DNA from 3 places in the Streptomyces sp. NPDC001502 genome. Region 1 is predicted to be linked to each of the others. Evidence: riboswitches for the same ligand, from Rfam matches in the RefSeq annotation. Region 1 holds a riboswitch; each other region holds the start of a gene.
What was found. Region 1 has a riboswitch for cyclic di-AMP ahead of ACFY0D_RS12125 (LysM peptidoglycan-binding domain-containing M23 family metallopeptidase). Riboswitches for the same ligand answer to the same signal wherever they lie in the genome.

Region 2: it holds a riboswitch for cyclic di-AMP, as region 1 does, so the genes downstream of both, ACFY0D_RS14160 (peptidoglycan DD-metalloendopeptidase family protein) here and ACFY0D_RS12125 (LysM peptidoglycan-binding domain-containing M23 family metallopeptidase) in region 1, are expected to answer to the same signal.
Region 3: it holds a riboswitch for cyclic di-AMP, as region 1 does, so the genes downstream of both, ACFY0D_RS34590 (transglycosylase family protein) here and ACFY0D_RS12125 (LysM peptidoglycan-binding domain-containing M23 family metallopeptidase) in region 1, are expected to answer to the same signal.

What each region holds. Positions count from the first base shown of each region.
Region 1 covers NZ_JBIAVW010000006.1:66,002-73,589, forward strand. Annotated here, with positions in the region: gene shc (squalene--hopene cyclase) at 55-2,061, shown strand; gene ACFY0D_RS12105 (1-hydroxy-2-methyl-2-butenyl 4-diphosphate reductase) at 2,061-2,726, shown strand; gene hpnH (adenosyl-hopene transferase HpnH) at 2,732-3,763, shown strand; gene ACFY0D_RS12115 (aspartate aminotransferase family protein) at 3,760-5,178, shown strand; gene ACFY0D_RS12120 (tyrosine-protein phosphatase) at 5,242-6,033, opposite strand; cyclic di-AMP (ydaO/yuaA leader) riboswitch at 6,326-6,522, shown strand; gene ACFY0D_RS12125 (LysM peptidoglycan-binding domain-containing M23 family metallopeptidase) at 6,527-7,507, shown strand.
Region 2 covers NZ_JBIAVW010000007.1:130,306-137,893, reverse strand. Annotated here, with positions in the region: gene ACFY0D_RS14175 (GNAT family N-acetyltransferase) at 1-2,201, opposite strand, end outside; gene ACFY0D_RS14170 (HPr family phosphocarrier protein) at 2,385-2,666, shown strand; gene ACFY0D_RS14165 (GntR family transcriptional regulator) at 2,971-3,648, opposite strand; gene ACFY0D_RS14160 (peptidoglycan DD-metalloendopeptidase family protein) at 3,835-4,638, opposite strand; cyclic di-AMP (ydaO/yuaA leader) riboswitch at 4,651-4,810, opposite strand; gene ACFY0D_RS14155 (M16 family metallopeptidase) at 5,028-6,395, opposite strand; gene ACFY0D_RS14150 (M16 family metallopeptidase) at 6,416-7,588, opposite strand, start outside.
Region 3 covers NZ_JBIAVW010000028.1:30,608-38,195, forward strand. Annotated here, with positions in the region: gene ACFY0D_RS34575 (globin domain-containing protein) at 1-1,006, opposite strand, end outside; gene ACFY0D_RS34580 (cytochrome P450) at 1,155-2,468, shown strand; gene ACFY0D_RS34585 (transglycosylase family protein) at 2,644-3,591, shown strand; cyclic di-AMP (ydaO/yuaA leader) riboswitch at 3,868-4,040, shown strand; gene ACFY0D_RS34590 (transglycosylase family protein) at 4,044-4,769, shown strand; gene eno (phosphopyruvate hydratase) at 5,063-6,343, shown strand; gene ACFY0D_RS34600 (septum formation initiator family protein) at 6,443-6,931, shown strand; gene ACFY0D_RS34605 (DUF501 domain-containing protein) at 6,988-7,539, shown strand; gene ACFY0D_RS34610 (exopolyphosphatase) at 7,536-7,588, shown strand, end outside.

The DNA of each region.
Region 1 (7,588 bases):
CCGGGCGTGCCCGGTCTGCTCGGCCGCCCCTCGCGCCCCGCGGCGGGGCGGGCCATGGACCGGGACCCGATCCGCGACACGGTCCGGGACACGGCGCGTGACACGGTCCGGACCACCGCGGACCTGCCCCGGCCGCCGGACGGCACCCGGCCGGGGGTGTACGAGGCCGCCGCGCGCGCCACCACGAACCTGCTGGACCGCCAGGACCCCGAGGGCTGGTGGAAGGGCGACCTGGAGACCAACGTCACCATGGACGCGGAGGACCTGCTGCTGCGGCAGTTCCTCGGGATCCGGGACGAGGCCACCACCCAGGCCACCGCCCTCTTCATCCGCGGCGAACAGCGCGAGGACGGCACCTGGGCCACCTTCCACGGCGGACCGCCCGAACTGTCCGCCACCATCGAGGCCTACGTCGCGCTGCGCCTCGCCGGGGACGCGCCGGACGCCCCGCACATGACCCGCGCCTCGGCGTGGATCCGGGCCCACGGAGGGATCGCCGCCGCCCGCGTCTTCACCCGGATCTGGCTGGCCCTCTTCGGCTGGTGGAACTGGGAACACCTGCCCGAACTCCCGCCCGAGCTGGTCTTCCTGCCGCCCTGGGTGCCCCTGAACATCTACGACTTCGGCTGCTGGGCCCGCCAGACCATCGTCCCGCTCACCGTGGTCTCCGCACTGCGCCCGGTCCGCCCGGCCCCCTTCGCCCTCGACGAGCTGCACGCCGACGCGCGCACGCCCAACCCCGCCCGCGGACTCGCCCCGCTGACCAGCTGGGACGGCGCCTTCCAGCGGATGGACAAAGCCCTGCACGTCTACCGCCGGTTCGCCCCGCGCCGGCTGCGCAAGGCGGCGATGGCCACCGCCGGCCGCTGGATCGTCGAACGCCAGGAGAACGACGGCTGCTGGGGCGGGATCCAGCCGCCCGCCGTGTACTCGGTCATCGCCCTGCACCTGCTCGGCTACGACCTCGGGCATCCGGTGATGCGTGCCGGACTGGAGTCCCTGGAGCGGTTCGCGGTGTGGCGCGCGGACGGCGCCCGGATGATCGAGGCCTGCCAGTCCCCGGTGTGGGACACCTGCCTCGCCGCGATCGCCCTGGCCGATGCGGGCCTGCGCCCCGACCACCCCGCACTGGTCAAGGCGGCCGACTGGATGCTCGGCGAGGAGATCGTCCGCACCGGCGACTGGGCCGTGCGCCGGCCCGGGCTCGCCCCCGGCGGCTGGGCGTTCGAGTTCCACAACGACACCTACCCCGACATCGACGACACGGCCGAGGTGGTCCTCGCCCTGCGCCGGATCAAGCACCCGGACCCGGCCCGGGTCGAGGCGGCCATCGCCCGCGGGGTGTCCTGGAACCTCGGCATGCAGTCGAGGAACGGGGCGTGGGGCGCCTTCGACGCCGACAACACCAGCCCTCTTCCGAACAAGCTGCCCTTCTGCGACTTCGGGGAGGTCATCGATCCGCCCTCGGCCGACGTCACCGCCCACGTGGTGGAGATGCTCGCCTTCGAGGGCCGCGGGGGAGACGCCCGGACCCGGCGCGGCATCGCCTGGCTGCTGGCCGAACAGGAGCCGAACGGAGGCTGGTTCGGCCGCTGGGGCACCAACTACGTCTACGGCACCGGCTCGGTGGTCCCGGCCCTCGCCGCCGCCGGGATCTCCCCGGGGCATCCCGCGATCCGGCGGGCCGTGCGCTGGCTGGAATCCGTACAGAACGAGGACGGCGGATGGGGCGAGGACCAGCGCTCCTACAAGGACCCGTCCTGGGCCGGGAAGGGCGCTTCCACCGCCTCGCAGACCGCCTGGGCGCTCATGGCCCTGCTGTCGGCCGGCGAGCGTGACGGCAAGGCCGTGGAGCGGGGCATCGCCCACCTGGTGGAGACCCAGAAGGAGGACGGCACCTGGGACGAGCCGTACTTCACCGGCACCGGCTTCCCCTGGGACTTCTCCATCAACTACCACCTGTACCGGCAGGTGTTCCCGCTCACCGCGCTCGGCCGCTACTTGTACGGGGAACCGTTCGTCCCGGCCGGAGCGCACCCGGCAGCGGCCGGGGAGGCGTGATGTCCGCCGCCGGCGGGGACCGGGCCCGCAGGCCCGGCCCGCTGCTGGTGGCCTGTGCGCTGCGGATCGAGCAGGCGGCACTGCGCAGCGCCTGCCGCGGCCCGGGACGCGGCCCGGCCGGCGGGCACGTCCTGCTGCGCACCGGGATGGGCCCGCGCGCGGCCGAGCGGGCCGTCGGCCGGGCACTGGACCGGCCGGGAATGGACCTCGCCGCCGTCCTCGCGACGGGGTTCTGCGCCGGGCTGGTCCCCGGCATGCACCCCGGAGACCTGGTCGTCGCCGAGGAGACCCGGGACCCGCAGGGAACCGTCACCTGCACCGGCAGCGCCCTGCTCGCCGAGGCACTGGCCCGGGCCGCCCCGGGCCGGACCGTGCACACCGGCGCCCTGACCGGATCCGACCACGTCGTCCGCGGCCAGGAGCGCGCGCAGCTGCGCGCCACCGGCGCCATCGCGGTCGACATGGAGTCCGCGGCCACCCTGTGGGCCGCCACCCGCGGCGGCGGCCGTCCGGTTGCGGCCGTCCGGGTGATCGTGGACGCTCCGGAGCACGAGCTCGTCCGTATCGGCACGGTTCGCGGGGGAATATCGGCCTTCCGTGTCCTGCGTGCCGTACTGCCCGCGTTTCATGAATGGCACCGTTCGTTGCTGCTCCCCAGGAGGTGAGCCAGATGGCCATGCCGCTGCGCCAGTCCATCAGGGTCGGGACGTATCTTCTCGAACAGAAGCTCCGCAAGCGCGAGAAGTTCCCCCTGATCGTCGAACTGGAACCGCTCTACGCCTGCAACCTGGCCTGTGAGGGGTGCGGGAAGATCCAGCACCCGGCCGGGGTGCTCAAGCAGCGCATGCCGGTCGCCCAGGCGGTCGGCGCCGTACTGGAGTCCGGTGCGCCCATGGTGTCCATCGCGGGCGGCGAGCCCTTGATGCACCCGCAGATCCACGAGATCGTCCGGCAGTTGGTGGCGAGGCGGAAGTACGTGTTCCTCTGCACCAACGCGATGCTGCTGCGCAAGAAGATCGAGAAGTTCACCCCTTCCCCCTATTTCGCCTTCGCCGTGCACATCGACGGTCTGCGCGAACGCCACGACGAGTCGGTGGCCAAGGAAGGCGTCTTCGACGAGGCGGTCGCCGCCATCAAGGAGGCGAAGAAGCGCGGGTTCCGGGTGACCACCAACTCCACCTTCTTCAACACCGACACCCCGCAGACGATCATCGAGGTACTCAACTACCTGAATGACGACCTCCAGGTCGACGAAATGATGATCTCGCCCGCCTATGCCTACGAAAAGGCTCCCGACCAGGAGCACTTCCTGGGCGTCGAACAGACCCGAGAACTCTTCAGGAAGGCCTTCGCGGGCGGCAACCGCCGACGCTGGCGGCTCAACCACTCCCCGCTCTTCCTGGACTTCCTGGAAGGGAAAGCCGATTTCCCCTGCACGGCCTGGGCCATTCCGAATTACTCCCTCTTCGGCTGGCAGCGCCCCTGCTATCTGATGAGCGACGGCTACGTACCGACGTACCGCGAGCTCATCAACGACACCGACTGGGACAAGTACGGCCGCGGAAAGGACCCGCGCTGCGCGAACTGCATGGCGCACTGCGGCTACGAGCCCACCGCCGTCCTCGCCACCATGGGCTCCCTCAAGGAATCCCTGCGCGCGGCCCGGGAAACGATCGCCAGCAACCGGGACAAGCCGGCATGACCGGGCGGCCACAGGAGGAAGGGGGCGGCCGGGGCAAGGGCTTCGACCTCGGCGCCCTGCTGGCCGAGCGCGGCGCGGAGCGGTACGAGCTGCACGCCCGGCACCTCAACCACCAGCTGCCCCGCATGCTGCACACCATCGGCTTCGACAAGGTCTACGAGCGGGCCGAGGGCGCCCACTTCTGGGACGCGGAGGGGAACGACTACCTGGACATGCTGGCCGGGTTCGGGGTGATGGGCCTGGGCCGGCACCACCCGGTCGTCCGCCGCGCCCTGCACGACGTCCTGGACGCCCAGCTCGCCGACCTGACCCGGTTCGACTGCCAGCCGCTGCCCGGGCTGCTGGCCGAGAAGCTGCTCTCGTACAGCCCGCACCTGGACCGGGTCTTCTTCGGCAACAGCGGCACCGAGGCGGTGGAGACGGCCCTGAAGTTCGCCCGGTACGCCACCGGGCGCCCCAGGATCCTCTACTGCGACCACGCCTTCCACGGGCTGACCACCGGCTCCCTCTCGGTGAACGGGGAGGGCGGCTTCCGCGACGGCTTCGCACCGCTGCTCCCCGACACGAAGATCGCGCTCGGGGACCTCGCAGCCCTGGAGCGGGAGCTGAAGCGCGGGGACGTGGCCGCCTTCGTCGTCGAGCCGATCCAGGGCAAGGGGGTCCTCGCCGCCCCGCCCGGATTCCTGCTCGCCGCGCAGGAGCTGCTGCACCGGCGGGGGGCGCTGCTGATCGCGGACGAGGTGCAGACCGGCCTCGGACGTACCGGGGACTTCTACGCGTACCAGCACGAGCCGGGCGTGGAACCGGATCTGGTGTGCGTGGCGAAGGCGCTGTCGGGCGGATACGTCCCGGTCGGCGCGACCCTGGGCAAGGACTGGATCTTCAAGAAGGTCTACTCGTCCATGGACCGGGTGCTCGTGCACTCCGCGAGCTTCGGTTCCAACGCCCAGGCCATGGCGGCGGGCCTCGCGGTCCTGTCCGTCATGGAGGACGAGGAGGTCGTGGCGAACGCCCGGGCCATGGGCGACCTGCTGCGCGGGCGGCTCGCCGCGCTGGTGGACGGGTACGAGCTGCTGCACGAGGTGCGGGGGCGCGGGCTGATGATCGGCATCGAGTTCGGCCGGCCGTCCTCGCTGGGCCTGCGCAGCCGGTGGACCATGCTGCAGGCGGCCCGCAAGGGGCTCTTCGCGCAGATGGTCGTGGTGCCGCTGCTGCAGAAGCACCGGATCCTCACCCAGGTCTCCGGGGACCACCTGGAGGTGATCAAGCTGATCCCGCCGCTGATCGTGGACGAGGCGGACGTGGACCGGTTCGTCGGGGCCTTCCGCGAGGTCATGGACGAGGCGCACGGCGGGTCCGGGCTGATCTGGGACTTCGGCCGGACGCTGGTGAAGCAGGCCGTCGCCACGCGCTGACGGCCCGCCCACCCCGTGGGGGAACCGGTCTCCACCCCGTGGGGGAACCGGTCCCCGCCCCGGTCAGGCGAGGAGCCGGTCCCGCAGCCGGTCGAGGGTCTCGGGCGTCAGCCCGAGGCCCTCCGCCAGGTAGCGGTCCACCCCGCCCCAGATCTCGCCGATGGTGTCGAAGGCGGCCACCAGGTACTCGGCGCGGGCGTCGAAGAGCGGCGCGAGCAGCTCCATCACCTCGGGGGAGCGGGCGCCCTCCGACTCGTCGGTGCGGCGCACGCGGTAGCGGCGGTGCGGGGCGTTCGACTCCAGGTAGTCCGCCACGATCGCCTCGCGCTCGACGCCCAGCGCGAGCAGGGTGACGGCGATCGACAGGCCGGCCCGGTCCTTGCCGGCCGCGCAGTGCATCAGCGCGGGGACGCTGTCCTCGGCGAGGGCGTGCACGACCCGGCTGTGCTCGGCGGTGCGCTGCCGGATGATCCCGCGGTACGAGTTCGACATCCGGGCCGCGGCCTTGCCGTCGCCCAGGAGCTCGCGCAGCTGGACGAGGTCGCCGTCGCGGACCAGCCGCCAGAACTCCCGGCCGTCGGCCGGGTCGGAGAGCGGGATGTTGACGTTCCGCACGCCCGGCAGCTCGACGTCCGGCCCCTCCAGCGCGTGGTCGGCGACGTTGCGGAAGTCGAAGATGGTGTGGAGGCCGAGCGAGGCGAGGAACTCTGCGTCGCTTTCGGTGGCATGCGCGAGATGTCCGCTTCGGAACAGTCGTCCCGTCCTGACCGTTCGGCCGTCAGAAGTCGGCAATCCGCCCACATCGCGGAAATTGCGCACTCCGGACAGCTCCGGCTCCTGTATCTGCTGGGTCAAAGCAACTCCTCCGCCACGTTGTGGGCCCTCTGTCCGAATTACACTACTTGGCGCCAACTTGCCATATCCGGAGGCGAGATCGGGCACGTCCCCGTGAGCCAGATCATACGGTGACCGTGAGTGCCTGATCGTTAAAGGCGAATGGCCGCGTCGGGGCGGCTGTTGGCGGTGCGGAATGGACGGAGTGTGACGGTAATTCCGTCGGTCCCTCATGCCTGTTATTCCGTCAGGGAATTCACGGCTTGTTCCGTGCCGCCGCAAGGGATTACCTTCGCGATCGATCCGGGTGGACCGCCAAATCCTGCCGCCTCCCGGAAACCGCACCCGACCTATTCGCGCGGCAGGAGCGGGGGAACCAGGTAAGCCGCCGGCCCGGAGATCCTTTCTCCGGGACGGCTCGGGGTGAAGCCGTCCATGTCCCGTACATGTACGGCCGGACATCTCCAGTCCGAACCCGACAGCTCACCTCGCAGGCGCCGGAGAGGAATTCGTCATGCCTGCAAAGGGTAAGCACCGCCGCCCCAAGTCCCTTTCCCTTTCCCGCGGTTTCGCCGTCGCCGGAACCGGTGGCGCGGCCCTCGCACTGCCGCTGATCGGCGCCGCCGGCGCCCACGCGGCCGGCGCCCCGGCCGCCGCGACCGCGGTGACCCCCGCCGTGGCGTCGCAGGCCCCCGTCGCCCTGCAGGCGGCACCCGTCGCCGCCGTGCAGGCCGCGCCGACCGTCTACACCGTCGTGCCGGGCGACTACCTCTCCAAGATCGCCGCCGAGCGCCACCTGTCCGGCGGCTGGGAGCAGCTGTACGCCGACAACCGCGAGGCCGTCGGTGGCAACCCGTCGCTGATCCACCCGGGCCTGAAGCTGAACCTCGGCGGCCTGGCCGAGGCGGCTCCGGCCGAGGCGGAGGCTGAGGCGGAGGCCGAGGCCGCCCCGGCCCCCGAGGCCGACGCGAAGCCGGCCGCGCAGGCCGCGCCGAAGCCGGTCCGCAAGCAGGCCGAGCAGGCCGCCCCGGCGCAGCGGGGAGGCGCCGAGTCCCAGGCCGAGGCACCCGCCGCCGCGCCGCAGTCGGCCGCCGGCTTCGTGGCCCCGGTCAGCGGCGGCATCTCCACCCAGTACAAGGTCGCGGGCAGCATGTGGTCCTCCGGCTACCACACCGGCGTCGACTTCATCGCGAGCTCCGGCACCACCGTCAAGGCCGTCGGCGCGGGCACCGTGGTCTCCGCCGGCTGGAGCGGCTCGTACGGCAACGAGGTCGTCATCCGGCACGCGGACGGCATGTACTCCCAGTACGCCCACCTGTCCCAGCTCTCCGTCTCCTCCGGCCAGAGCGTCACCGCCGGGCAGGCCATCGGCCTCTCCGGCTCCACCGGCAACTCGACCGGACCCCACCTCCACTTCGAGATCCGTACGACCCCGTCCTACGGCTCGGACATGGACCCGATCGCCTACCTCCGCTCCAAGGGCGCGAGCCTCTGACGGCACCCGCCGCCGGAGCACCGACACGCGTGAGGCCGGGACCCGAGGGGGGTCCCGGCCTCACGTGTACTTATTCCTTAT
Region 2 (7,588 bases), on a different contig from region 1:
ACCGCCGCGTCGGCGCTCGGAGCGGGCAGGGTGGGCAGCACGCGGATCCCGTAGCCCGCGAGCAGCTCGCGGGCGTCCCAGTCGGTGAGGGTCAGCACGGCGTCGGGGTCGACGTCCGCCAGCAGCCCGGCCAGCCGGTCCGCGGTCCCGGCCTCGTCGATGTCCTCGTACTCGGGGACCCGACCGTCGTCGTCGGCGGTGGCCCGGCGCCACTGCCCGTACCGGACGGCTTCGGCGACGGCCTTCACCGCGCGTTCGGCGGCGGGGTAGCTGGGGATGCTGTCGCCGGCGGCGGCCGGCGGCCCGGCCGGTCCCAGGTGCTCCGGGTCCGCTGCGGGGCCCCAGCTCCGGGCCGGGGCGGAGTGCGGGACCCCGCGCACGGCGGACAGAGCCTCGACGAGCTGGCCGAGCTCGACGTGCACCACCGCGACCGGCTTGCCCGGGTACTCGGCCACGGCTTCGCGCAGGGCGCCGGCCAGGTCGTCCGCGGGATCGTCCTCACTCACCCACGGGATGGCCGTGACCACCACCGCGTCGCAGTCCTCGGAGCGGAGCGCGTCGGTCAGGGCGGCGCGGAAGTCCGCCGGCGCGGCCGCCGTCGTCAGGTCCAGCGGCGGCAGCGGCCGCAGGCCCTGGGTGAGGCAGGCGTCGTAGGTGAGGATCCCGAGGGATTCGGAGTTGCCGAGGATCGCGATCCGGGGCCCGGCGGGCAGCGGCTGCGCCGCCAGCAGGAGGCCGACGTCCACCAGCTCGGTGACCGTGTCGACGCGGATGACGCCGGCCTGGCGCAGCAGGGCAGAGACGGTGGCCTCCGGCAGCCGGGTGTCGGGGACGACGTGCCCGGCCGGGCTGTGCCGGCCGCCCTTGGCGACGACCACCGGTTTGACGGCCGCCGTCCGGCGGGCGAGCCGGGTGAACTTCCGCGGGTTGCCGAGGGTTTCGAGGTAGAGCAGGGCGACGTCGGTGGCCTCGTCGTCGTACCAGTACTGGAGGATGTCGTTCCCGGACACGTCGGCGCGGTTGCCCGCGGAGACGAAGGAGGACAGGCCCTCGCCGCGCCGGAGCAGGGCCGAGAGCAGGGCGATCCCGATCGCCCCGGACTGCGTGAACAGGCCGATCCGACCGCGGGTGGGCATCGGCGCGGGGGTCAGGGAGGCATTGAGTTCCACCTCCGGCGCGGTGTTGATCACCCCGTAGGCGTTCGGCCCGATCAGCCGCATCCCGTACGAGCGCACCTGCCGCACCAGTTCGCGCTGGCGGGCGAGTCCGGCCTGGCCGCTCTCCCCGTATCCGGCGGACAGGACGACGAGCCCCTGTACCCCGTGCTCGCCGCAGGCGGCCACCGCGTCGGGGACCCGGTCGGCCGGGACCGCGATCACCGCGAGGTCGACCGGGGCGCCGATGGCCTCGACGGTGCGGTAGGCCCGCACGCCGTCGAGGAGGTCGCGGGTGACGGCCTCGTTGACGGCGTAGAGGTGGCCGTGGAAGCCGCTGTCGCGCAGGTTGCGCAGTGCGGCCGCGCCCACGCCCGCACCGGAGCGGCTGACTCCGACGACGGCCACCGAGCCGGGGGCCAGCAGCCGCTGCACCGAGTGGGCCTCGGCGCGCTGTTCGCGGGCGCGCTGCACGGCGAGGGCCTCGGCGGTGGGTTCGAGGTCGAGGGTGAGGTGGACGGAGCCGTCCTCGAAGCTGCGCTTCTGCTGGTAGCCGGCGTCCGTGAAGACTTTGATCATCTTGGTGTTGGCGGGCAGCACCTCGGCGGCGAACCGCCGGATGCCGCGCTCGCGGGCCACCGCGCCGATGTGTTCGAGGAGGGTGGAGGCGACCCCGCGGCCCTGGTGGGCGTCCTGGACGAGGAAGGCGACCTCGGCCTCGTCGGCGGGTCCGGAGGCGGGCCGGCCGTCGGCGCCGATGCGGTCGTAGCGGACGGTGCCGATGAACTCCCCGCCGATGGTCGCGGCGAGCCCGACCCGGTCCACGTAGTCGTGGTGCGTGAAGCGGTGCACGTCGCGGTCGGAGAGCCGGGGGTAGGGGGCGAAGAACCGGTAGTACTTCGACTCGTCCGAGACCTGCTCGTAGAAGCTGACGAGCCGGCCCGCGTCCTCGGTGGTGATGGGCCTGATCCGGGCGGTGCCGCCGTCGCGCAGGACGACATCGGCTTCCCAGTGGGCCGGGTACGAGGGGTCCGACTCGATGGTCATGGGCCTACCTTACGGCCGGATCAGGCCGTGGAGCGCTCGCGCGGCGCCGAGGCAGTACAGGACAAATCAGTGCAAGCTGGGGAAGGTCGAACGGCGGAAAATTCAGGCCGGAGGAAGGTCCGAGCATTCCGGACGTCGTGAGAGACTGGTCTAGACAACCGTAAGAACCTGAAGGGCATCACCATGGCAGAGCGCCGCGTCAACGTCGGGTGGGCCGAGGGCCTGCACGCTCGTCCCGCCTCGATCTTCGTCCGTGCGACGACCGCTTCCGGCGTCCCGGTGACCATCGCGAAGTCCGGCGGCGACCCCGTCAACGCCGCCTCCATGCTGGCGGTCCTGGGCCTGGGCGCCCAGGGCGGCGAGGAGATCGTCCTCGCCTCCGAGGCCGAGGGTGCGGACGCCGCGCTCGACCGCCTCGCGAAGCTGGTCGCCGAGGGTCTCGAGGAGCTCCCCGAGACCGTCTGACCCTTCGGGTTCGACTTCACGCGCGAAGCCGCGGCCCCCGATCCGGGGGCCGCGGCTTCGTCGTTCGCGTACGGGGCCCTGCCGCGCGTCGGGCCCGCCCGATGCGCTCGCACCGCGGAACCGCAGCCCCCGCGGATGGAGGGCTCCGAAGAAATCCCGGTCGGCAGGGAAAAGGCCCGCCGGAATCCGGCGCACGCGGAATTCGGATCCGCGGGAATTACGCAGGGCAAATCGGCCCGACACGAAAAGGGCCGGCCACCGGACAGCGAATTCACGCGGTCCCACCCTTTGTATACGGCTCCTGTTAATGCCGGCCGCTCGACATGTTTACGGCAGGTTGCGAAGTGCTCACCGCCGGGCGGAGCCGCAGCCGGTGCGCCCCCGCCGCCCGGTCGGCGTGGATCGCGGTCAGCGCCCGCGCCCGTTCGGCGTCGCCGCGCGCCACCGCGTCCACGATCGCCCCGTGCTCCGCCCAGGAATCCACGGGCCGGGCCGGCGCCTCGACCACGTACATCCACGCGATCTTGTGCCGCATCTGCGTGAGCAGCGCGATCAGCCCGGGACTGCCGGAGGACTGTGCGAGCGTCTCGTGGAACCAGCCGCCCAGGGACCGCAGGTCCTCGCCCTGGCCCCGCCTGGCCCGCTCCTGCCCCAGCCTGACCAGCCCGCGCAGCACCTTGAGGTGCGCGTCGGTGCGCCGCCGGGCGGCTCTGGCGGCAGCCAGCGGCTCCAGGAGCATCCGCAGCTCCAGCAGGTCCGCGGCCTCCTGCTCGGTCGGCTCGGCCACGCAGGCGCCCGCGTGGCGCCGCGTGGTCACGAACCCCTCGGACTCCAGGGTCCGCAGGGCCTCGCGCACCGGGACGCGCGAGACCCCGTACCGGCGGGCCAGCACCTCCTCGGTCAGCCGGCCGCCCGGCTCGAACACCCCGGAGACGATGTCGTCGCGGATTGCTGTGCATACCGCGTGCGCAGGAATACGCAAGACCGAACCTCCGCCTATTTCCGACTGCCAGCCTCATTGCACGCACATGCGTGCGCTGCGACTCTATTGCAACACACGATAATTTCCGAGAGCGGCCAGAAATACGAAACATTTGCACAAAGACGCAACACAAAGACCCCGGCTCGGGGAGCCGGGGTCTTCGGTGAAGCGGTGCGCGAGGCGGGGTCAGAGGCTGACGCCGTGCGAGCGCAGGTACGCGATCGGGTCGATGTCCGAGCCGTACTGCGAGCCCGTGCGGGCCTCGAAGTGCAGGTGCGGGCCGCTGGAGTTGCCGGTGGAGCCCGACAGGCCGATCTGCTGGCCCGGGGTGACCTGCTGGCCGACGGAGACGTTCAGCGAGGTCATGTGCCCGTACTGGGTGTAGGTGCCGTCGTTGTGCTTGATGACGACGTTGTTGCCGTACGCGCCGCCCCAGCCGGCCTCGACGACGGTACCGACGCCCACCGCGTGGACCGAGGTACCGGAGGCGGCGTGGAAGTCGATGCCCGTGTGGCTGCCGGAGGACCACATGCCGCCGCCCGCGTGGTACTGCGTGCTGACGTACGAGCCGTCCACCGGGGCGACGAAGGTGTTGAGGCGCTTGCGCTCCTCCTCGCGGGCGGCGCGCTCGGCGGCCTCGCGCTCGACCTTCGCCTTGGCCTCGGCGAGGCGCTTGGCCTCCGCGGCCCGCTGCTTCGCGTCGGCCTCGGCCTGCGCCTTGACGGCGTCCTGCTCGGCGCCGCGGTGCTGGGACTCGGCCTGGTCGGCGATGTCGCCCGCGAGGTCCTCGGCGACGACCACGGCGCCCAGGCCGCTGTCCTGGCCGATGTTGCTGCTGTGGTTGTCCGCGGCGAAGGCCGGGGCGGCGAGGGAGCCGACCACACCCGTGGTGGCGATCGCGGCGATACCGGCGTAGCCGGCGGTCTTCTTGCTCAGACGGCTGGAGCCACGGTGCTTACCGGTACCAGCGGGACGACTGCCAAACGCCATGAAGGGTTTGATCCTTTCCTTCCTTCTCGCCTACCGGGTTAGCTGACGGGTTCGGAGCAGGAAGGTCTCCTACGGATCTCCTCTTGCGAGGGGGTCCGATTCACCCCAGGGACTCATGTGGGTCCCCGGCTCCCCAGGCTCGCGCCTGACGGGGACTCGGCGATCGCTGCCCGGTGCCGCGGGTGCGGCGGGCACAACTGACGGACAGCACGGCCGACGCTAGGCGGATCATCAGTCAATCGCCAAACAGACACGGCTTTTTGTTGCGTACGCCACACCACATACAAGCAACCTCACCACTAAACGGACAAAAGGGGTTCTGGTGACCAAGTCACCAGAACCCCTTGCCGAAACCTTCAGCCGGCCCTCAATGAGCCGTCATCCGCCGGTCAGTTGGAGACGACCGTGACCTCGCCGATCCCAAGAGCCCGCACGGGCTCCTCGATCAGCGCCGCATCACCCACCAGGACGGTGACCAGCCGGTCCGCGGGGAAGGCCTTGACGACCGCCGTGGTCGCCTCCACCGTGCCCGTTTCGGCGAGCTGGGCGTACAACTGCGCCTGGTAGTCGTCCGGCAGCTCCTGCTCGACCTGGTCGGCGAGGGTGCCCGCGACCGAGGCCGCCGTCTCGAACTTCAGCGGGGCCACGCCCACCAGGTTCTGCACGGCGACATCGCGTTCGGCGTCGGTCAGACCGCCCTCCGCGAGGGTGCGCAGCACCTTCCAGAGGTCCTCCAGCGCCGGTCCGGTGTTCGGGGTGTCCACCGAGCCGCTGATGGCGAGCATCGAGGCGCCCTTGCCGTCCGCGGTGGAGCGCAGCACCTGGCCGAAGGCGCGCACGCCGTAGGTGTACCCCTTCTCCTCGCGCAGCACCTTGTCCAGGCGCGAGGTGAGGGTGCCGCCCAGGCAGTACGTGCCCAGCACCTGGGCCGCCCACACCCGGTCGTGGCGGTCCGCCCCGATCCGGCCGATCAGCAGCTGCGTCTGGACCGCGCCGGGCCGGTCCACGATGACCACACGGCCGGTGTCGTCGGCGGTCACCGGCGGCACCGGGCGGGCGGCGGCGGTGTTGCCCGTCCAGGTGCCCAGGGTGTCCGCGAGCACGGCGTCCAGGTCGATGCCGGTCAGGTCGCCGACGACCACCGCGGTGGCGGTGGCGGGGCGTACGTGGGCCTCGTAGAAGGCGCGTACGGCGGCGGAGTCGATCCGGGCGACCGTCTCCTCGCTGCCCTGGCGCGGGCGGGACATCCGCAGGGTGGCCGGGAAGAGCTCCTTGGAGAGCTGCTTGGCGGCGCGGCGCTGCGGGTTGGCCAGCTCGTGCGGGATCTCGTCGAGCCGGTTGCGCACCAGCCGGTCGACCTCGGCATCGGCGAAGGCGGGGGCGCGCAGCGCCTCGGCGAGCAGGCCCAGCGCCTTGGGCAGCCGGGAGGCCGGGACCTCCAGCGAGACGCGCAGGCCCGGGTGGTCGGCGTGCGCGTCCAGGGTGGCGCCGCAGCGCTCCAGCTCGGCCGCGAACTCCTCGGCGGAGTGCTTGTCGGTGCCCTCGGAGAAGGCCCGCGCCATGATGGTCGCCACGCCGTCCAGGCCCTCGGGCTCGGCGTCGAGCGGGGCGGCGAGGTTGACCTCGACCGCGACGACCTGCTGGCCCGGCCGGTGGCAGCGCAGCAGGGTCAGCCCGTTGGACAGCTGCCCGCGGTCGGGGGCCGGGAAGGCCCACGGCTGCGGCTCGCCGGCCTGCGGGCGCTGGTGGAAGGTCATCGTGACGGCTGCCGTCTCGCTCACTGCTCCGCCCCCTCGTTCTCGTCGGAGTCGTCGGACTCGTCGTGCTGGTCGGACTCGTCGGCCGCGAGCGGCTCGTAGACGAGCACCGCGCGGTTGTCCGGGCGCAGTCGGGCCGCGGCCACGGCCTGCACCTCCTCGGCGGTGACGTCGAGGACGCGCTGGACGGCGGTCAGCGCCAGCTGCGGGTCGCCGAACAGCACCGCGAAGCGGCACAGTTCGTCGGCGCGGCCGGCCACCGTGCTCAGCCGGTCCAGCCACTCGCGCTCCAGCTGCGCCTGGGCGCGCTCCATCTCCTCGGCCGTCGGGCCCTCGGCGGCGAACCGCGCGAGCTCCTCGTCCACGGCCGCCTCGATGGCGGGGATCTCGACCCCGCTGGAGGTCTTGACGTCCAGCCAGCCCAGGGAGGGCGCCCCGGCCAGGCGCAGCATGCCGAAGCCGGCCGCGACGGCGCTCTGGTCGCGGCGTACCAGCCGGTTGTGCAGCAGCGAGGACTCGCCGCCGCCCAGGATGGTCAGCGCCACGTCGGCGGCGTCGCACTCGCGGGTGCCGTCGTGCGGCAGCCGGTAGGCGGCCATCAGCGCACGCGCCGGGACCTCCTCGACGATCTCCTCGCGCAGCTGCTCCCCGATGATGTCGGGCAGCGAGCCGTCGCGGGGCGGCTGCTTGCCGTCGTGCGCGGGGATGGTGCCGAAGTACTTCTCGACCCAGGCGAGCGTCTGCTCGGGGTCGATGTCGCCGACGACCGAGAGCACCGCGTTGTTGGGCGCGTAGTACGTACGGAAGAAGGTGCGCGCGTCCTCCAGGGAGGCGGCGTCCAGGTCGGCCATGGAGCCGATCGGGGTGTGGTGGTACGGGTGGCCCTCGGGGTAGGCCAGGGCGGTGAGCCGCTCGAAGGCCGTACCGTACGGAACGTTGTCGTACCGCTGGCGGCGCTCGTTCTTGACGACGTCGCGCTGGTTCTCCATGGACTCGTCGTCCAGGGCGGCCAGCAGGGACCCCATCCGGTCCGCTTCCAGCCAGAGCGCGAGCTCCAGCTGGTGGGTCGGCATCGTCTCGAAGTAGTTGGTGCGCTCGAAGCTGGTGGTGCCGTTGAGGGAACCGCCGGCGCCCTGGACCAGTTCGAAGTGCCCGTTGCCGGGAACGCTCGCCGACCCCTGGAACATCAGGTG
Region 3 (7,588 bases), on a different contig from region 1:
TCTCGTCGATGAACGGCGGCGGACCGCTGAGGTAGACGTCCTGGTCCGGCCACAGGCCCCGGTTGCCCAGCGCGGTCGCCAGCCGGTCGGTGGCCTGGTTGCGGTGCTGCCCGGGCGCGGGCGTGATGTAGGTGACGGCGAGCCAGCCGCAGCGGGCGGCGTACGCGTCGATGAGCGGGCGGTCGTAGAGGTGCGCGCCGTCCCGGGCCACCACGAAGAGCCGTACGTCCTGATCGGGGGGACGCTCCGCGAGATCCTCCAGCAGGGCCCGGATGGGCGCCCAGCCGGTGCCGGCGGCGATCAGGCTCACCGGGCGGTCCTCGCGGCGGAAGGTCAGCTGCCCTCCGGCGGCGCCGAGCCGCAGCACGTCGCCCGGCCGGGTCTCGCGGACCAGGGCGGTGCTCAGCCGCCCCCGGTCGACCCGGCTGACGTGCAGGTCGAGGGTGCCGTCGGGGCGGGGGGCGTTGCCGATGGAGTAGGTCCGCCAGGTCGTCGGGACCCGTTCGCTGCTCACGCTCGTGTACTGGCCGGGGAGATAGGGGAAGGGGGCGTGCGGCCGCAGCGTCAGGACGCCTATGTCCGGTCCGTACTGGAGGTGGCGTACGACCTCCGCGTCCCACCACGGCGGGCCCTCGCTCGCGTCGGCGCCGGCCGTCATCGCGTCGGCCATCACCTGGTAGGCCTCGGCCCAGGCCTTCTCGACCGGCGGGGTCCAGGCCTCGCCGGAGGTCTCCGCGAGCGCGGCGAGCAGGCTGGCGCCGACGGCCGCGTAGTGCTCGGGACGGACCAGGAACTTGCGGTGGTCGCGTCCCAGGTCGCGCAGGTAGGGGCCGAGGGTCTCGTCGTCGAGGTGGGCGATCACGTGGGTGAGCGCGGCGAAGAGCCGGTCCCGCTGGCGTTCCATGTCGTGGAGGGAGGCCGGGAAGAGGGCGCGGACCCCGGGGTTGTGCCAGAAGAGGTGGGTGTAGAAGAACTTGACGGCGTGCTCGGCTCGTCTCTCCACCACCGCGAAACTGCTTTTCAAGATCCTGGCATCCACAAAACCGAAAGTAGGAATGCCGGAGAAGTTCAGGTCAAGGGATGGCCGATCTACGGACAGCCGCGACGAACCACTCATATCGGATGGGGGTTCGGTGCCGGGATACGGTCATCAGGTGCACGAGCAGACCTCCGGAACCCCCGCCGAAAATCCCGCGGACACTCCCGCCGACACCCCTTCCACCGAGGGCCCCACCCTCTTCGACTGGGAGTTCGCGACCGACCCCTACCCGGCCTACGCCTGGCTGCGCGAGCACTCCCCGGTGCACCGCACCAAGCTGCCCAGCGGGGTCGAGGCGTGGCTCGTCACCCGGTACGCCGACGCCCGCCAGGCCCTCGCCGACCAGCGGCTCAGCAAGAATCCGGCGCACCACGCGGAGCCCGCGCACGCCAAGGGCAAGACCGGGATCCCGGGGGAGCGCAAGGCGGAGCTGATGACGCACCTGCTCAACATCGACCCGCCGGACCACACCCGGCTGCGGCGGCTGGTGTCGAAGGCCTTCACCCCGCGCAGGGTCGCCGAGTTCGCCCCGCGGGTGCAGGCGCTCACCGACCACCTGATCGACGGGTTCGCGGCGAAAGGTGAGGCTGATCTCATTCACGAGTTCGCCTTCCCGCTCCCCATCTACGCCATCTGCGAGATGCTCGGGGTACCGCGTGAGGACCAGGACGACTTCCGTGACTGGGCCGGCATGATGATCCGCCACGGTGGCGGTCCGCGCGGTGGGGTCGCCCGGTCGGTCAAGCAGATGCGGACCTATCTCGGTGAACTCATTCACCGCAAAAGGGATGATCTGGGTGATGACCTGATCTCCGACCTGATCCGGGCGAGCGATCACGGCGACCATCTGACGGAGGGCGAGGCCACCGCCATGGCCTTCATCCTGCTTTTCGCCGGTTTCGAGACCACCGTGAACCTCATCGGCAACGGGGTCCACTCCCTCTTCATGAACCCCGCGCAGCGCGAGCGCCTCCAGCTCTCCCTCGCCGCCGGGGAGAGCGGACTGCTGGCCACCGGGGTCGAGGAACTGCTGCGCTACGACGGCCCGGTGGAGCTGGCGACCTGGCGGTTCGCCACCGAGCCGCTGACCCTCGGCGGCAAGCGGATCGAGGCCGGGGATCCGGTCCTGGTGGTCCTCGCGGCCGCCGACCGGGATCCGGAGCGCTTCGCGGACCCGGACACCCTCGACCTCTCCCGGACCGACAACCAGCACCTCGGATACGGGCACGGCATCCACTACTGCGTGGGTGCTCCGCTCGCCCGGCTCGAAGGACAGACCGCGCTCGCGACTTTGCTGACGCGTCTGCCTGATCTGGAACTAGCCGTTCCACCCCAAGACCTGCGCTGGCGCGGGGGGTTGATCATGCGAGGGCTACGCACTCTTCCCGTTCGATTCGCGGCTCAAAACACTTGCGCGAAAGCTGATTAAAAGTCAGGTTCGGCTTGAACTTGTGACAATCGTTCGAAGGCCGCTAGGTTCTGCCGTTACCCCGCTGTTATGCGAAAGGTGATCCCTCATGCTCTCCGGGAACGGCCGTCACAGACGCCCCCGCCAGGTCCCCGCGCTGGTTGTCACAGCCGGAGTCACTGGCTCTGCGCTGGCCATGCCGCTGTTGGCCGCCACCAGCGCCACCGCCGCCGACACGTCCACGTGGGACAAGGTCGCCGAGTGCGAGAGCGGCGGCGCGTGGAGCGCGAACTTCGGCAGCGGCGCCTACGGCGGACTCCAGTTCACCCAGGAGGAGTGGCAGAGCGCCGGCGGCCTCGACTTCGCCGAGCGCCCCGACCTGGCGAGCCGTTCCCAGCAGATCGCCGTGGCCGAGCGGGTGCTGGGCTCGACGGGACCGCAGGCGTGGCCGCTGTGCGCGGCCTCGGCCGGCCTGGTCCGGGAGAGCCCCGCCGCACAGGTGGACCCCGGTCTGCCCGGCGGCCAGGGCCCGCTCGCCCCCGCGCCGTCCCGCCCGGACGACGCCGTTCCGTCGACCGGGGGCGGCAAGCCGTCCACGGACTACGGGTCCCCGACCCCGGCCCCGGCTCCGAGCCCGTCCGGCACCCCGTTCCTGATACCCGACGCGCCGTCCATCGGACTGCCCGTCATGCCCGCGCCGGACATCCCGACGACGCCTCCGGCCGACCCGACGGCTCCGGCCGTGCCGGGCGGTCCGACCGGCACGCCGACCCCCGTCGACCCGACGGCGCCGACGCTGCCGGTGGACCCGACCGCGCCCACCACCTCGCCCGTCACGCCGGGTCTGCCGCCGGTCGACCCGACGGCCCCCGCGGCCCCGGAGGTCCCGCAGACCACCGGCACCACTCCTGTCGAGGGCAGTGGCAAGCACCGCGGTGCGCCGGAGGCCGTGCCGACGGCCCCCTCTGATGCCGCGTCGGACCCCACCTACACGGTCCAGGCGGGCGACAGCCTGGCGACCATCGCGGTTGCCAAGGGCGTAAAGGGGGGCTGGAACGGTCTCTACCAGGCCAATGAGAAGGTCATCGGCGAGGACGCCGACCTCATCAAGCCCGGTCAGAACCTGGATCTAACCGCGCAATAAGGACAGTTCAGCTATCCGGAAAGAGTCGAATGTCGGATTTCTGTAAGTGAGACATGTGTCTCTTCCGGTCAACTGGCGTGTCCCGCCTCGGGGCTTCCGCAAACCCCGCCCTCACCTGCGCAAACGCCCCTGCGGGGAGCGCAAGTAGGGGCCGTTTCTCCCCGATGTTCCTCGTTGAACATCGGGGAGAGACCTGTCTACCTTCTGAATCGCTCGCCACCGCGAGCTCCTTCGACCGCATCGCCGAATCCTGCCGGCGGACGGGGGGAACAGTCGTCGCGTCAAGCGCCGAAGGCAGGAGCGGGGGAACCAAGGTAGGTGCCGGGAGCGGCCGTTGAGAGACGGTCACGCCACCGGCTTGGGGTTAAGACGTGCGCTAGGTCGCACGGCCGGGCAACTCACTCGCCCGAACCCGACAGCTCACCTCGTAGGCGTCGGTGAGGAGAAACTCCATGCTGCTTTCCGGCAAGGGCAAGCACCGTCGCGGTACTGCAATCGAGCGGTCTGTCCGGATCGTCACGCTCGCCGGTGTCGCCGGTGTGGCCGTGGCCGCCCCCCTGATGGCCGCGGGCACCGCCAGCGCCGCCACCGCGTCCGAGTGGGACAAGGTCGCGCAGTGCGAGTCCGGTGGCAACTGGGCCATCAACACGGGCAACGGCTACTACGGCGGTCTGCAGTTCTCGCCCTCCACGTGGGCCGGGTTCGGTGGCAAGTCGTACGCCCCGCAGGCCAACCAGGCCTCCAAGTCGCAGCAGATAGCCGTCGCGGAGAAGGTCCTCAAGAGCCAGGGCAAGGGCGCCTGGCCGTCCTGCGGCAGGGGCCTGTCGAACTCCTCCTTCACCGGCGGCGGCTCCGAGACCCCGGCTTCGTCGAAGCCGCAGTCGAAGCCGCAGTCCAAGCCGCAGCCGAAGGCCGAGAAGCCGAAGACCGAGACCAAGGCCGCGCCGAAGGAGACCAAGCGCCCCGAGGCTCCGACCACCCGCTCCGAGCGTGCCGAGGCTCCGGCCGCGCCGAAGACCGGCAACGGCTCGTACGAGGTCAAGCCGGGCGACACCCTGGGCACCATCGCCGAGGCCAACGGCGTCAAGGGCGGCTGGCAGAAGCTCTTCGAGCTGAACAAGGACATCGTCTCGGACGCCGACCTGATCTTCCCGGGCCAGAAGCTGAAGCTCAGCTGAACACTGCGGCACAAGCCGCAGGAACTGATACGCGGCGTCAGCTGACCCCGTGCAGGATTTCCACCGCCCGGCGCGTGCCCCACGCGCCGGGCGGTGCTGCGTGCGGCCCCCCGAAGGCCGATGATCAAGCGACCTATGTCCCGGAAGAGGGGTATTCGGTCCCTTTTTCGTCCCAGGGTCCGGGCGGTCGGGCGGCCCAGTGCCCGGAGCCGGTTAGGCTCTAGGCGGCAAGGCCATCCCACGGCCTGACACGCCACCGCACACTCAGCGTCACATCCCAGAAGGAGATGCTCGTGCCGTCCATCGACGTCGTCGTAGCCCGGGAAATCCTGGACTCCCGAGGCAACCCCACGGTCGAGGTCGAGGTGGGCCTCGACGATGGCAGCACCGGCCGTGCTGCAGTTCCGTCCGGCGCCTCCACCGGCGCATTCGAGGCCATCGAGCTGCGTGACGGTGACCCCAACCGTTACTTCGGCAAGGGTGTCGAGAAGGCCGTCCTCGCCGTCATCGAGCAGATCGGCCCGGAGCTCGTCGGCTACGACGCCACCGAGCAGCGTCTGATCGACCAGGCCATGTTCGACCTGGACGCCACCGACAACAAGGGCTCGCTCGGCGCCAACGCCATCCTCGGCGTGTCCCTGGCCGTCGCGCACGCCGCGTCCGAGGCCTCGGACCTTCCGCTCTTCCGTTACCTCGGCGGTCCGAACGCGCACCTGCTGCCCGTTCCGATGATGAACATCCTCAACGGCGGGTCGCACGCCGACTCCAACGTGGACATCCAGGAGTTCATGATCGCCCCCATCGGCGCGGAGTCCTTCTCCGAGGCGCTGCGTTGGGGTGCCGAGGTCTACCACACCCTCAAGAAGGTCCTGCACACCAAGGGCCTCTCCACCGGCCTGGGCGACGAGGGCGGCTTCGCCCCGAACCTGGAGTCCAACCGCGCCGCGCTCGACCTCATCATCGAGGCCATCAAGCAGGCCGGCTACACCCCGGGCACGGACATCGCGCTCGCGCTCGACGTCGCCGCGTCCGAGTTCTACAAGGACGGCCAGTACGAGTTCGAGGGCAAGTCCCGCTCGGCCGCCGAGATGACCGACTACTACGCCGAGCTCGTCGAGGCGTACCCGCTCGTCTCCATCGAGGACCCGCTGTTCGAGGACGACTGGGACGGCTGGAAGACCATCACCGACCGCCTCGGCGCGAAGGTCCAGATCGTCGGTGACGACCTGTTCGTCACCAACCCGGAGCGTCTGGCCCGCGGCATCGAGGAGGGCTCCGCGAACGCCCTGCTCGTGAAGGTGAACCAGATCGGTTCGCTGACCGAGACCCTGGACGCCGTCGAGATGGCCCAGCGCAACGGCTTCAAGTGCATGATGTCCCACCGCTCCGGTGAGACCGAGGACGTCACCATCGCCGACCTCGCCGTCGCCGTGAACTGCGGTCAGATCAAGACCGGCGCCCCGGCCCGCTCGGACCGTGTCGCCAAGTACAACCAGCTGCTGCGCATCGAGGAGATCCTCGACGACGCCGCCGTGTACGCGGGCCGCTCCGCCTTCCCGCGCTTCAAGGGCTAATCACCCCCCTGAGGGGCTGGCCTCCGTACGTCCCCGCACTCGGTCCCGTACCGTGTGCGGGGACGTATTGCGTAGTGCGTACCTAGGGGAGGCGGACCAATGGCCGGGAACCGGGATCGGTTCTCCACCTTCTCCACCGCGACCAGGCTCAAGCAGCTCGGCGAGCGGACCGCCGCCCACGTCTACCGGTCGCAGTCGCGGCGCCAGGTCCGCCGCAGCCGGCTCACCGGCCGCGCCGCGCTCCTGGTGCTCGTCCTCTGTACGCTGGTCGTCGCCCTCGCGTATCCGATGCGCCAGTACGTCTCCCAGCGCTCGGAGATCGCGAAGCAGCAGCGGGCCGCCGCGGCCGCGCGGGACCGCCTGGAGCGGCTCCGCGACGAGAAGGCCCGCTGGCAGGACGACGCCTACGCGGAGCAGCAGGCGCGCAAGCACCTGCACTTCCTGCGCCCGGGGGAGATCGGCTACATCATGAGCGACCCCGGGGCCCAGCCCACGCAGCCGCACGGGACCGGCCACGCCGGCTCCGACCGCCCCTGGTACTCCAACGTCTGGGACGGCGTCGACAAGGCCGACCGCCCCGGCGAGTGATCCGTACCGCCGTACCGCAGCACCCATCCACGAGAACGAAGAGACTTCCTCCAGGCATGCAGACGCCCCCGCCCCAGACCGACCGGACCGAGCCGACCGACGCGGACATCGAGGCGTTCGAGCAGCAGCTCGGCCGCCCGCCGCGCGGGCTGCGCGCCATCGCGCACCGCTGCCCCTGCGGGCAGCCGGACGTGGTCGAGACCGCCCCGCGGCTCCCCGACGGCACCCCCTTCCCGACGCTGTACTACCTGACGTGCCCGCGCGCGGCCTCCGCGATCGGCACGCTGGAGGCCAACGGCGTGATGAAGGAGATGCAGGCCCGGCTCGCCGAGGACAAGGAACTGGCCGCCGCCTACCAGGCCGCCCACGAGGACTACATCCAGCGGCGCGACGCCATCGAGGTGCTTCAGGGCTTCCCGAGCGCCGGCGGCATGCCGGACCGCGTGAAGTGCCTGCACGTCCTGGTCGGCCACTCCCTGGCCGCCGGCCCCGGGGTGAACCCGTTCGGTGACGAGGCCCTCGCGATGCTGCCGGAGTGGTGGGCCAAGGGTGCCTGCGTCGTCCCGTGCGGGGAGAAGAAGACGGACGACAAGGAGCCGGGGGCGTGACGCGGGTCGCCGCCGTCGACTGCGGTACGAACTCCATCCGGCTGCTCGT